DNA from 3 places in the Lactococcus formosensis genome. Region 2 is predicted to be linked to each of the others. Evidence: predicted binding sites of a transcription regulator. Region 2 holds the regulator's gene; each other region holds the start of a gene.

Region 1 (4,644 bases), 750 kb from region 2:
ATTTGCAGAGGATGAAAATTTTCGCTTTGTACATCAGCGTTATCAGAATCTTTTTGACAAAATCATACTTGAGGTGATGAGTTTTGAAGAAATTGATCCTTCTCACTTTGGGACATCATTAGATGCTGAGGAGAAAAATTTATTTTATCAAATCTTGAGTCTGGATCTGCCAGATGAGATAAGTAGTGAGGAGCTTGAAGATTTGGTAGCCGTTTTTGCAAAAGAAATGGAGCAAATAAAGTTTAGTGAATTGCAAAAACAATTAGAAAATGCCCAAAAAGTAGGCAACAAGGAACGTGAGTTAGAACTCACAATCCAAATTATTAATCAGAAGAAAAAAATATAAGTCATTACTTATATTGTTCATTGGGGAGGATTAAATTGGCAAGTAATAATAAAAAAAGAATCAGTCAAATTGCAAAAGAAACTGGAATTACTAACAAAGCTTTAATCGCAAAAGCACAAGAACTTGGCATGGCGGTTAAATCTCACTCAAGTTCTATTTTTGAAGCTGAAGAAGCAAAACTCCTTGCAGCAATGGATTTTAAACCAATTATTGTTGAAAAGGTTGATGTAGAAGAGCTGAAAGAAAAGGGTTCTAAGCATGTAACCTCTGTTAAAGAAAAAGCAGCTAAGAAAATTGATATTAAAGATTCAGATACCTTTGACAACAAAGCTTTTGATAAAGCAGTAGCAGCATATATCACAAAACGTAAACCTCTCGAAGAAGCTTTAGATGATGAAATTACAGATGAGCTTGTAGTGAAATTTGGTTTGGAAGCCGAAGCCATCGAAGATTTACTTCAACAAATCCAAGATGCCGGCATTTCGATCGTCGATAAAGAAGGAAATCCTAGTCCATTAGCTTTGCAAGCTGAAGAAGAAGAAAAGCTTGATGATAATGCAATGGATGAAATCGTAACAAATGTCCGTATTGATGATCCTGTCCGCATGTATCTTAAGGAAATCGGACGTTATCCATTGATTTCGCTCGAAGAAGAAACAAAACTTGCGGAAGCTATTGTTGCAGGTGGTGATGAAGCAGAATTTGCCAAACAAATGCTTGCAGAAGCCAACTTACGTTTGGTTGTTTCCATTGCAAAACGTTATTCTGGACGCGGGATGCAATTCCTGGATTTGATTCAAGAAGGAAATATGGGACTTATGAAAGCTGTGGACAAATTTGACCACACTAAAGGTTTCAAATTCTCAACTTATGCGACATGGTGGATTCGTCAAGCAATCACACGTGCGATTGCTGACCAAGCACGTACAATTCGTATTCCTGTCCACATGGTTGAAACAATCAACAAGTTGATTCGTGTGCAACGTAATCTTTTACAAGAATTGGGCCGTGATCCTTTACCAGAAGAAATCGGTAAAGAATTACACATGACACCTGATAAAGTTCGTGAAGTCTTGAAAATTGCGCAAGAACCTGTATCATTGGAAACACCTATTGGTGAGGAAGACGATTCACATCTTGGTGATTTCATTGAAGATGATGTAATTGAAAGCCCTGTAGACTACACAAACCGTATCTTGCTTCGTGAACAGCTTGATGAAGTTATGGATACCTTGACAGACCGTGAAGAAAACGTATTGCGTATGCGTTTTGGACTTGATGATGGACGTATGCACACACTTGAAGATGTTGGTAAACAATTTAAAGTGACACGTGAACGTATTCGTCAAATTGAAGCTAAAGCGATTAAAAAATTGCGTCATCCTCGTCGCAGCAAACCATTGCGTGACTTTATGTAATATAAAAAACTCTCTCGACAGGTGTCGAAGAGTTTTTTCTTATAATTGAAAAAGAATATAGTACAAAAGATTTGATAAATTTGAGAGAAGTGATATAATAAAAATTATTAAAGGTCAAAAAAGGTCAAACTTTAAATAAAAGAAGCCAGACATGATTCTTTAATTCTAAAAAAATAAGTTAAAATAAAGAAAAGACGTAACCACAAAGGAGGAAGAGATGCTCTGCCAAAATTGTAAAATAAATGAAGCGACAATTCACCTTTATACGAATGTGAATGGACAACGTAAGCAAGTGGATTTATGCCAAAATTGCTATCAAATTATGAAATCAGGAGGTCAAGAAAGCTTGTTTGCTGGGGCGACAAATATTTCTAATAATGATGACCCATTTAATCCATTTCCAGATATTTTCCAAGCCTTACATGGTAATGATCAAGGACGGACAATGACACCTCCAACACAAGCTGGAGGTCGAGGTCCAGGAGGTCCACAAAACCCTCGTGGAAGTCAAGCACCTAAAGGACTTCTTGAAGAATTCGGAGTCAACATTACTGATGCCGCACGCCGTGGAGAAATTGATCCTGTTATTGGGCGAGATTCTGAAATTACACGTGTCATCGAAATTCTGAATCGTCGGACAAAAAATAATCCTGTTCTTATCGGAGAACCAGGTGTTGGTAAAACAGCAGTTGTTGAAGGGTTAGCCCAAAAAATCGTTGATGGTGATGTACCACAAAAATTGCAAAATAAAGAAGTTATACGTCTTGATGTTGTTAGCCTCGTCCAAGGTACTGGTGTACGTGGGCAATTTGAAGAACGTATGCAAAAGCTGATGGAAGAGATTCGTAAACGCGATGATGTTATCCTCTTCATTGATGAAATCCATGAAATTGTTGGTGCTGGTTCAGCAGGTGATGGCAATATGGATGCAGGAAATATTCTAAAACCAGCTTTGGCGCGTGGTGAACTACAACTTGTTGGGGCAACAACACTCAATGAATATAGAATTATCGAAAAAGACGCGGCACTTGAACGTCGGATGCAACCTGTCAAAGTTGATGAACCCTCTGTAGATGAGACCATCACGATTTTACGTGGGATTCAAAAACGCTATGAAGACTATCATCATGTGAAATATTCAGATGAAGCAATCTTAGCTGCGGCGAATCTCTCGAACCGTTATATACAGGACCGTTTCCTTCCCGATAAAGCAATTGACTTACTGGATGAAGCGGGTTCGAAAAAGAATCTTACCCTCAAATTTGTTGATCCAGAGGATATCAAGAAACGTATTGAGCAAGCAGAAGTACAAAAAAATGAAGCAATGCAACGTGAAGATTTTGAGAAAGCAGCCCATTTCCGTGATCAAATCGCTAAGCTTCGGGAGCTTCAAAGTCATGAGATTTCAGATACAGATATGCCAAATATCACAGAAAAAGATATAGAAGCAATCGTTGAAGAAAAAACACATATTCCTGTGGGTGATCTGAAAGAAAAAGAGCAAACACAGCTAATCAATTTGGCTGAGGACTTGAAAGAACACGTTATTGGACAAGATGAAGCGATTGATAAAATTTCTAAAGCTGTGCGTCGTTCACGTGTCGGACTTGGAAAACCTAATCGTCCTATCGGTTCATTCCTCTTTGTTGGACCGACTGGTGTAGGTAAGACTGAACTCGCTAAACAATTAGCTTATGAGCTCTTTGGCTCAAGAGATAGTATGATCCGCTTTGATATGTCGGAATACATGGAAAAACATAGTGTGGCTAAGTTGATTGGTGCGCCTCCAGGATATGTAGGGTACGAGGAAGCAGGTCAGCTGACAGAACGTGTCCGCCGTAACCCGTACAGCTTAATTTTATTGGATGAGATTGAGAAAGCACACCCTGATGTAATGCATATGTTCTTGCAGATTCTTGATGACGGGCGTTTGACAGATGCACAAGGGCGCACAGTTTCCTTCAAAGATGCAATCATCATTATGACCTCAAATGCGGGGACAGGTAAGGTTGAAGCAAGTGTTGGTTTTGGTGCTGCACGTGAAGGTCGTACAAATTCAGTGCTTGGGGAACTCGGTAATTTCTTCAGTCCAGAATTCATGAACCGTTTTGATGCTATCATTGAATTCTCGGCATTGAGCAAAGAAAATTTGCTTAAGATTGTGGATTTAATGTTGGATGAAGTCAATACTCAAATCGCTCAAAATGATATTCATCTTGATGTCACACAGGCCGTTAAAGAAAAACTTGTTGACCTGGGTTATGATCCGAAAATGGGAGCACGCCCATTGCGTCGTACCATCCAAGATAATATCGAGGACGCTATTGCAGATTTTTACATTGAGCATCCTGAGTATAGAGAGTTACTTGCAGACTTGGTTGATGATAAGATTGTTATTGTGAATAAGCCTGAAGAAGTAAAGGACACAGCGGATACATCTGATAATGAAGATGAAGAGAAATAAAAAAAAGATAAGACCAGTTGATGGTCCTATCTTTTTTTGTTAAAGTAAGGTAAATATGAAAAATACAAATCAACTTAAACAAGAGATAAAAACTTTTTTATTAGAAAAGGAATGTTATGCAACATATAATCATTGCATAACTGTTGGTGACTATGCTGAAGAAATAGGGCATGAATTTCTAAATGAAGCAGAAAGAGAGCAAGTAAGAATAGCAGGATACTTACATGATATTTCTGCTATTTATCCCAATAATGAAAGAATTTTTGTAGCAGAAGATATGAAGATAGAGCTTTTTAAGGAAGAAAGACAATTTCCTATGATTATTCATCAAAAAATATCAAGGATAATGGCTCAAAGAGAATTTGGTATCCAAGACGAAAAAATTCTTTCAGCAATTTCTTGCCATACTACCTTGA
Region 2 (4,644 bases):
AGATTGATTTGGCACCAAAACCAACTGTTTTATCATCACGAATAGCTGTTGCACCAAGGTTAGATGTCATAATGATAATCGTATTTCTGAAATCAACTTTACGACCCTTCGTGTCTGTAACGAAACCATCATCTAGAATTTGTAACATGATATTGAAAATATCAGGATGGGCCTTTTCGACTTCATCAAGAAGGATAACAGAATAAGGCTTATTACGGACTTGCTCTGTTAGTTGTCCCCCTTCATCATAACCTACGTAGCCTGGAGGCGCTCCAATCAGGCGAGATGTCGAGAATTTTTCCATAAATTCACTCATGTCTACGCGAATCATGTTTTCTTCACTTCCAAAAACACTTTCCGCTAAAGCCTTAGCAAGCTCTGTCTTCCCAACCCCTGTCGGACCAAGGAACATAAATGAACCCAAAGGACGTCTCGTATCGGCGATACCTGAGCGTGCACGTCTTATGGCACGAGAAACAGCCGATATCGCTTCTTCCTGACCAACTACACGCTTATGTAACTCTTTTTCTAGATTAATCAGACGTTCACTTTCAGTTTTCGTCATCTGTTGGAGCGGGATTCCTGTAAGGTTGGAAACGACAGCATAAACATCGCTTTCCTCAACCAAAGGATTATCATTTTCCGATACTGTAAAGTTATCAATTTTATGCGTTAACTTTTCAATATCTTTTTCAATCTCCTGTGCTTCAACAATATCAAGTGCTACAACTGCTTTTTGTAATCTCAGCTCTTCTGCTTTTAACTCTGCTTTTAATTCGTCAAGCTTGGTGTAATTTGTTTTACTCGTAATTTTAACTTTGGCTGCGGCTTCATCAAGGAGATCAATTGCTTTATCTGGCAGACGACGACTTGGCATATAACGATTGCTCAGGCTGACGGCACGTTCCAAAGTTCCCTCTTCAAATTTGACCGCATGGTAAGCTTCAAATTTTTCTTTTAACCCTTGTAAGATTGCAACTGTTTCATCTTCTGATGGTTCTTCAACATTAACACGGGCAAAACGACGTTCTAGGGCCTCATCTTTTTCAATATATTTTTGATATTCTTGATAAGTTGTTGCCCCAATAAGTTGAAACTCACCACGTGCTAATGCCGGTTTTAAGATGTTGGAAGCATCATTAACAGAATCCATTCCTCCACCAGCACCGATAATGGTATGAAGTTCATCGATAAAGACAATCACATCTTTATCATGTGTCACTTCATCAACGATAGCTGTCAAACGATCTTCAAATTCACCACGGAATTTTGTCCCCGCAACAACCATCGCCATATTCAAGGCCATGATACGACTGCCACGTAAACCTACAGGAACATCCCCTGCAGCCACACGCGTCGCAAAGCCTTCAATAATCGCTGACTTACCAACACCAGGTTCACCAACAAGAACAGGATTATTCTTTGTCCGACGACTCAAAATGTGGATGAGGCGTTCGACTTCTCGCTCTCTTCCAATCATTGGATCAAGCTTGCCTTCACGGGCTGCTTTTGTCAAATCTGTCGATACCGTGTCTAAAGTAGGCGTTGTCGTGGTTTCGGAAACTTTCCCTGACAAGTTTCTTTTCGAAGCTGGTGTCACCGCTTTACGGCGTTCTGGTACACGTAGATATGCTTTTTGCTCTAGCTTTTTACGGAGGTTAACGATATTGATGTTTTGCTCACGTAAAAGTTGTCCTGCAAAGCCAGCATCATTTGCTAAAAGCATATACAAGAGATGCTCTGTCCCTATGCGGTTTTTATCGTTGTTTTGAGCCAATGCACGTGCTTGTTCAATAATTGTCTCAACTCTTGGGCTAAGCTTTATTTCTGATTTCTTCGTTTTCACTTGACTTGAAAAATCTTCAATGTCGATTAACATTTCTTCCAAATCAATTTTTTCTGAATTAAGTAGCGTAAATGCCAATGAAGCCGGGACCTCAGCTAAGGCAGCCAATAAGTGCGAGCTTTCAACCCAAGCGTAGTTAAACTTATGCGCATAGTCAACAGACTTCTCAAGCACTCTTATGACTTGTGGTGTATAGTCCTTTTCATTAAATTTCATCATCACGATCCAATCTCTGTAGTATTTTTATCATCATTTGTGCTCGACAACTGTTAGAAATATCACTATCAGCCAAAAGCAAAAGGAGAAGATTGCCTTCTCGTTCAGTCAAAATGTGTTCATCAAATAAAAGTTGCAAGACATCTTGAGCCATACTTTCAGTCAAGTTAGCAGGCAACTTCTGCGCTAAATCAAGCAAGAACTCGTGCTTTGCTGAATAATGGTATTTGAATATTTTGATGTAGCCACCACCACCACGCTTTGACTCAACATCAAAACCTTTTGATGGGGTGAAACGGGTTTTAATCACATAGTTAATTTGCGAAGGAACCACGTCAAATTGACTGGCTAAATCTGCACGTTTAATCTCAATCTCACGTGCCTCTTCTAGCAGTTTTCGCAAATAAGCTTCGATAATATCTGAAGTATTTTGGGCAGACATAGAACCTCCAATCTTTGACCTTTATTGACTATTATAACGAAAATTTTTATTTTTTACCAAAAATAGTGGCTGAAACACCTCTAAAATAAAAAATCCGCTAAAAAGCAGATTTTTTATTTTATTTCACATCAACAATCTTAACTTCGATTTCACCCATAGGCAATGGAATTTTTACCACATCACCAACTTTACGACCAATCAAAGCTTGGGCAATTGGAGACTCATTTGAAATCTTACCTGAAAATGGATCAGCTTCAGCAGTACCAACGATTTCGTACTCTTCCTCTTCATCATCGCCAATTTCTTGGAAAACAACGGCTTTACCAAGCGCAACTTCATTTTTATCGATGTTAGCATTGTCGACGATCTCAGCGTAACGAATCATTGTTTCAACTGTTGAGATACGTCCTTCGATAAAGGCTTGTTCATCTTTTGCTGCTTCGTATTCTGAGTTTTCTGAAAGGTTACCATAGCTACGTGCAATCTTGATGCGCTCAATAACTTCAGGGCGTTTAACCAATTTAAGGTTATCTAATTCTTGTTCTAGTTTTTCCAGACCTTCTTTGGTCATGGGGAAAGTTTTTTCTACCATTTTTTATCCTTTTTAAATTTCTAAATTAATTACCCGACGCAATCGCATCATTAACATACTTTTGAACATTGATATTTTGTTCTTCAAGTGTTTGCGCAAAGTAAATCTTACCTTCAACGTCTGCTACAAAATACAGATAATCATTTGCAGTTGGGTTAAGCACTGCTTTGATTGACGATAAACTTGGGCTGACGATTGGGCCAGGACCAAAACCTTGATACAGGTATGTATTGAAAGGTGAGTCTAATTTTGTATTAATTGCAGCTTGTTGATCAAGCGATGTATCTTTTCCAAGCTTACCTTCAGCATAAAAGATACCTGTGTTGGAATCCATTGTCATCCCCAAGTTCAAACGGTTAAAGAAGACCTGTGCAACGTTGCGACGGTCATCATCACTGTTGGCTTCTTTTTCGACAATAGCAGCTAGACTCAGAGTTTCGTTGACCGTAAGTTGGGAGGCTTCGATTTGTTCATACAAAGGTTCCAATTGTGTATTTGTTGTTGAAAGCATTGTCTCAATTAAGCTTTCAACGGTAGTTTTTTTCGTATACTCGTAAGTGGCTGGGAAGAGATATCCTTCAAGTTGATATTTCACACCACTGTCTTTACTTGGTAAGCTACCAAGAAGTTTTGGAAACTCTTGCTTCATTTTTTCAATGAAGGCTTGATCCTGAACTGTCTTCATAAACTCATCTTTTGTAAAAGGTGTTTTTTCATTTTTATCAGCCGAGTTCACTGTAACAGCTTGAGCGATTTGTTCCAATGTGTAACCTTCTGGAATTAAAATTTTACCTAGAGTTGGTTCAACAGGATGCTCAGTTCCTCCTTGCTCCAAAAGACTCGCAATATCTGATAAGCTCATGCTTGGTGCAAGGTTGTAGTAGCCACTCTTAAAGCCGCTGAAATTTTTAAATTTAGTATAGTATTGGAAAACCATACCATTTTTGATAATACCTTCTCTTTGTAAGATATCTCCGATTTGTTTACTGCTTGCTCCAGCTGGGATATTAATGGCGCGCTTGGTTGTATTTGCAGTATTGAGCGGTTGTACCCCTTCTTTGATGAAACTGTAGCCATAAAAGCCAGTTCCAGCTGCTGCCAAAATTAGAACGGCTACGATAACAGCAATAATCTTCCCAGAAGAGACTTTCTTCTTCGGTTTTTTCGCTTTCGGCTTAGGTTGGATTTCTTCAGATTCAACTTCAGCTTTTACCGCTGAGCGTCGACTTCTTTGTCTATGCTCCGTCTCTTCGACAATAGCTTCTGCTGTATCTGTCCCTTCATCTTCAGGTGCTTCATATTCATCAGCAACTTCATCAGAATTTTTTGAGTTACGTCTAAGTCGTGAATAACTTTGCCCTTGGCTCGCTTGGAGCATTTGCTCGCGAACACTTGCAAAGTCTGGACGTTCTTCTTGTGCTGGTCCTTTTGTTTTCGCTTGATCCGAAACAGTTTTTTCAGGAAGTTCTACATCTTCTGAGATATTAGGTTGTTCCTCTGCTTCAGGTTTTTCGAGTTCTTCTGTCAACTTAAACGGTGTTGGACGTT
Region 3 (4,644 bases), 720 kb from region 2:
CCATGTATTCACTCATGTCAATACGAACCATATGTTCTTCGGAATCAAACAGATTTTCAGCCAATGCTTTAGCCAACTCAGTCTTACCTACACCTGTAGGACCTAAGAAAAGGAAGGAACCTAAAGGACGGTTAGGGTCTTGAATACCTGCGCGGGCGCGAATAATAGCATCAGACACAGCTTCGACCGCTTCATCTTGCCCGACCACACGTTGATGGAGTGTCTCTGGCAAATGAAGGAGTTTTTCACGTTCACCTTCTACCAGTTTTGTCACAGGGATACCTGTCATACGACCAACAACTTCCGCGATTTGTTCTTCAGTAACTGATTCTTGAACAAGACTAAGATCATCTGATTTTGCCTTGCTTTCGAGTTCTTTCAGTGATTGTTCAATTTCTGGAATTTTACCGTAACGCAAAGCTGCAGCTTTTTCAAAGTCGCCTTCATTTTGTGCTTCTTCTAATTCATGACGTGCACGTTCTAGTTCATTCCGTTTATCAGAAATATTGCCTACTTCTTTCTTTTCAGCTTCCCATTGAGCTTTAAGTTGATTGTTTTCTTCACGAAGTTCTGCGATTTCTTCACGAATGATATTTAAACGTTTCTTCGAAGCATCATCACGTTCTTTTTTAAGCGCTGCTTCTTCAATTTCCAGCTGCATCAAACGGCGGTTTGCTTGGTCGAGTTCTGTTGGCAGAGAATTCATTTCAACACGGATTGTTGCGCTAGCTTCATCGACCAAGTCAATCGCTTTATCTGGCAAGAAGCGGTCTGTAATATAACGGTCAGAAAGCGTCGCTGCTGCAACCAATGCGTTATCGTGGATGGTTACACCGTGGTAAATTTCAAAACGCTCTTTCAAACCACGCAGAATGGAAATAGTATCTTCAACTGTTGGTTCAGTAACTAGTACTTTTTGGAAACGACGTTCCAAAGCTTTGTCTGTTTCCATATATTTACGGTATTCATCCAAAGTTGTTGCACCAATTAAATGCAATTCACCACGTGCAAGCATTGGTTTCAAAAGATTACCAGCATCCATTGAACCTTCTGTTTTACCAGCCCCGACGATCGTGTGCAACTCATCGATAAAGAGAATAATTTGTCCGTCAGACTTTTTAACTTCATTCAGTACGGCTTTCAGACGTTCTTCAAACTCACCACGGTACTTAGCACCCGCAATAAGTGCACCCATATCCAAAGAGAATACTGTTTTATCTTTTAAATTTTCAGGTACATCTTTACGGACGATACGTTGCGCAAGACCTTCAACAATGGCTGTTTTACCTACACCAGGCTCACCAATCAGAACCGGGTTATTTTTTGTTTTACGTGACAAGACACGGATAATATCACGAATTTCTTCATCACGTCCAATTACAGGATCTTGTTTTCCTGATTTCACTTGAGCAACAAGGTCGACGCCGTATTTTTCAAGTGCTTTATATGTATCTTCAGCATTTTGGTTTGTCACTTTATCACCTCCTCGTAGGTTTTCAATTGCTAATTTCGTTTTTTCTTTATTCATTCCATGGCTAACAAGATATTCTGTTAAAGGGTTTTTCTTTAACTCAAAAAGGGCCAAGAGTACAATTTCAGTTGAGAGGTACTCGTCCCCCATATCTTTGGCAATCTTATCTGCTGCATTAAACAGAGTAAAAAGATCTGCACTAATATTTTGACCATAGGTAATATTGCTACCTTCAACAGAAGAAATCTTGTCTATGTCTTTTTCAATAATTTTTGTAAATTCTTCAATGTTAATTTCTGAATCTTTGTAAAAATTAAAGGCAAAACTGTTCGGTTGCACAAATATTCGCCATAAATGTGGAATTTCAATCGCTTGATGATGGCGAGTCTGCGCAATTTGTTGCGCTTCATAAAGCGATTTTTGCATACTTGTTGTCATTTTTTCGATGTCCATAATGCACCTCGATTCATTTCATAGTAATGTAGTATTTTTCTCATTTTTCTTACTACCTCTTAATTATACTCTTTTGGTCAGTAAAGGTCAAACTATTTGCTCATTAATTTACGTATAAAAATAAGAGGGATTCTCTCAAGAAAATCCCTCTTATTTTTACTATTTTTGGAAAACGCTGATACGTTGTCCGACATAATTTCCTTCTAGTGCAATGTTAATCATCGCTTTCGCATAGTCTGCATAGCTGATCACACTTTCTCCTTTGTCATTAAGCGTAAATTCTTCACCTGCAATAACATAGTCTCCCGTTTTTTCACCATCCGCTTGGAAATCTGCGGCAGGACTTAAATAAGTCCATTTGACATCATGACGTTTTCTCAAGGCAGCCAATGAATCAGACATAGCTGTAGCCAATGGTTTGAAAGCATCTGGGAAACCTTCTGATTGATAAAGTGCTAAATCATGTTCTGGATTAAGATAAAGACTTCCAGCACCACCTACAACCAACAAACGCTTGTCTGTGCCTTCAATAAGATCAGCAAGATGTTGGATTGAAGTAGTATGTTGCTCCAAGCTATCTTCTGCCCATGTTCCAAAAGCATCAATAATAACATCAAAATCCTTGATGTCTTCTTTAGTTAAATCAAACAAATCTTTCTGGATAGAAGACGGAGCTACTGTTTTGTTTTCACCTCGAACAATTGCTGTGACATCCAAACCTCTATCTACTGCTTCTTGCACAATAAGGCGACCGGCTTTACCATTTGCTGCTACTACTGCTATTCTCATATTAGACCTCCAATGTCTTTTTTGTTGTAATAATTTTTGTTACAACTAATTTTACATAAGCCTTGAGTAAATGTCAACGATTTGGTTTCTTAAGGATTTATCGCGACATAATGATCAATATCAGTGATTACTTCCTGTAAACTCATCACCTTCATTTGGTCTTCCATTGCTTTTTGAATTAAATCAAGCTTACCATCAAGCACCTGGTGAATATTTTTCCCAACAGAACAGTCTGGACTAGGATGTTCATGAAAATGGAACAATCCCTTTTTATTAATGACTTCAACTGCATTATAAATATCGAATAGACTAATATCTTCGACTGGTTTAGCGATTGCAGCCCCACCGCTTCCGCGCACAACATGCACCAATTCATTAGCTTTTAGCTGCTGTAACACTCTTCGAATAATTACGGGATTTACATTAATACTTGTGGCCAAAAAATCACTCGTAATCTTGTGCTCTCCCTCAAAAGTATGGATACAGGCAAAAATATGAAGCGCAATCGTAAAGCGACTTGATATTTGCATTTTTTTCTCCTTCGTCTCTCATTTTACCTTAAGTATAAATGTCCTTTTTCAGAAAGTCAATTATAATAACTAAGCAAATGAATTACGGGCACTTCTTTCCAAAATAAGTTATAATTAAATTATCAGAAAAGAAAGGGGTATTGAATATGTTTTCTGAAAACTTTTCGAAAAAATTACGTAACAACATCGGAATTAATGGTCTTATCTCCACACTTATTGGATTACTCATCTTGTTTTGGCCTGGGCGTACAGCACAAGTTGGGACAGTTTTGATTGGGATTTCCTTTATTTTAATCGGGATTTCTTATCTTGTTTCTATCTTTGCCTTGATGAATGAAAATCCATGGTCACGTTTTGGGCATCTTCTTTTAGGTACGGTCTACTTGGTTGCGGGGATTTTCTCTTTGATTAACTTGGCAGCTGCAACAGCTACTTTGTTCATTATCATTGGTATTTTAGTTGGTTTCACATGGATTACTGAAGGATTTGTTTCCTTTGGATTCGTTCCATATTCTCCATCTAAGCCTTGGACAATTCTTTCAGGACTCCTCAGTGTCATTGCAGGCTTCATGCTCTTACTCACACCTTTGTGGGGTGCTATGGCTCTTTGGACCCTTCTCGGTGTAGTTGTACTCATCCTGGGTATTTTCAAATTAATTCGTTACTTTACTTGGTAACCCTTGTAAAGTGGTAAATAAAAAAGAGTTCCCTAGAGAACTCTTTTTTAGATTTTCACTTTTTTAGATTTACGGTTCATAAGCATTGATAACACTCCCGTACCAAACAAGATAATCGCAGAGATATAGTAAGGGAAGAAATGATTGATATCAAACATCACTCCAGCAGCCAATGGACCTAAAATATTACCAAAACTTGTAAAGGTTGAATTCAATCCATTGATTGCTCCTTGTTGATCACCTGCGTGTTTTGACAAGTAAGTTGTTACTGCCGGTCTAAATAAATCAAAGGCGAGGAAGACAACAAATGTAGAAATAGCAACGGTGATGCGGTTACCTGTGAAGGCAATAATAGCAATAAAGAGTGCACTTGCAAAGAAAGTCAAATGAATCAAATGCATTTCACCAATCTTTCCAACAATCCAGTCGAACAGGAAGAGTTGGAAGAAAAGGGCAATAATACCACTTACTGTAATTACAAGAGCAATTTCACTTGTAGTAAAGCCAAAATTGATTGTCGCCATGATGCTATAAATAGATTCGAAGGCTTGCAGGCCAAACGAAGAAATTAAAATAACGACAAACAGTGATGTGAACATTGGATTTTTGAGAATATCCAAGAAAGATGCTTTTGGAGTGTCTGGATTAATATCCATTGTTTTTTCTGGCTCTTTTAACACAGTCATACTCAAAATAAATCCGATAAATGCTAAAAGTGCAGCCA

What was found. The regulator CtsR, encoded in region 2, represses protease genes until heat stress. The targets are predictions, from matches to a motif close to TTGGTCAAAAAAGGTCAAANA.
Region 1: a site for CtsR is predicted at 1,875-1,895, ahead of VNN39_RS05495 (ATP-dependent Clp protease ATP-binding subunit). Genes of this name have one in related genera too.
Region 3: a site for CtsR is predicted at 1,998-2,018, ahead of clpB (ATP-dependent chaperone ClpB). Genes of this name have one in related genera too.

The regions. Positions count from the first base shown of each region.
Region 1 is NZ_CP141721.1:1,114,307-1,118,950, forward strand. It holds gene dnaG (DNA primase) at 1-346, shown strand, start outside; gene rpoD (RNA polymerase sigma factor RpoD) at 382-1,764, shown strand; gene VNN39_RS05495 (ATP-dependent Clp protease ATP-binding subunit) at 1,982-4,228, shown strand; gene yqeK (bis(5'-nucleosyl)-tetraphosphatase (symmetrical) YqeK) at 4,284-4,644, shown strand, end outside.
Region 2 is NZ_CP141721.1:360,071-364,714, forward strand. It holds gene VNN39_RS01740 (ATP-dependent Clp protease ATP-binding subunit) at 1-2,062, opposite strand, end outside; gene VNN39_RS01745 (CtsR family transcriptional regulator) at 2,052-2,504, opposite strand; gene greA (transcription elongation factor GreA) at 2,623-3,096, opposite strand; gene mltG (endolytic transglycosylase MltG) at 3,122-4,644, opposite strand, start outside.
Region 3 is NZ_CP141721.1:1,661,209-1,665,852, reverse strand. It holds gene clpB (ATP-dependent chaperone ClpB) at 1-1,924, opposite strand, end outside; gene VNN39_RS08100 (SDR family oxidoreductase) at 2,084-2,713, opposite strand; gene VNN39_RS08095 (Rrf2 family transcriptional regulator) at 2,803-3,243, opposite strand; gene VNN39_RS08090 (HdeD family acid-resistance protein) at 3,390-3,920, shown strand; gene VNN39_RS08085 (MFS transporter) at 3,968-4,644, opposite strand, start outside.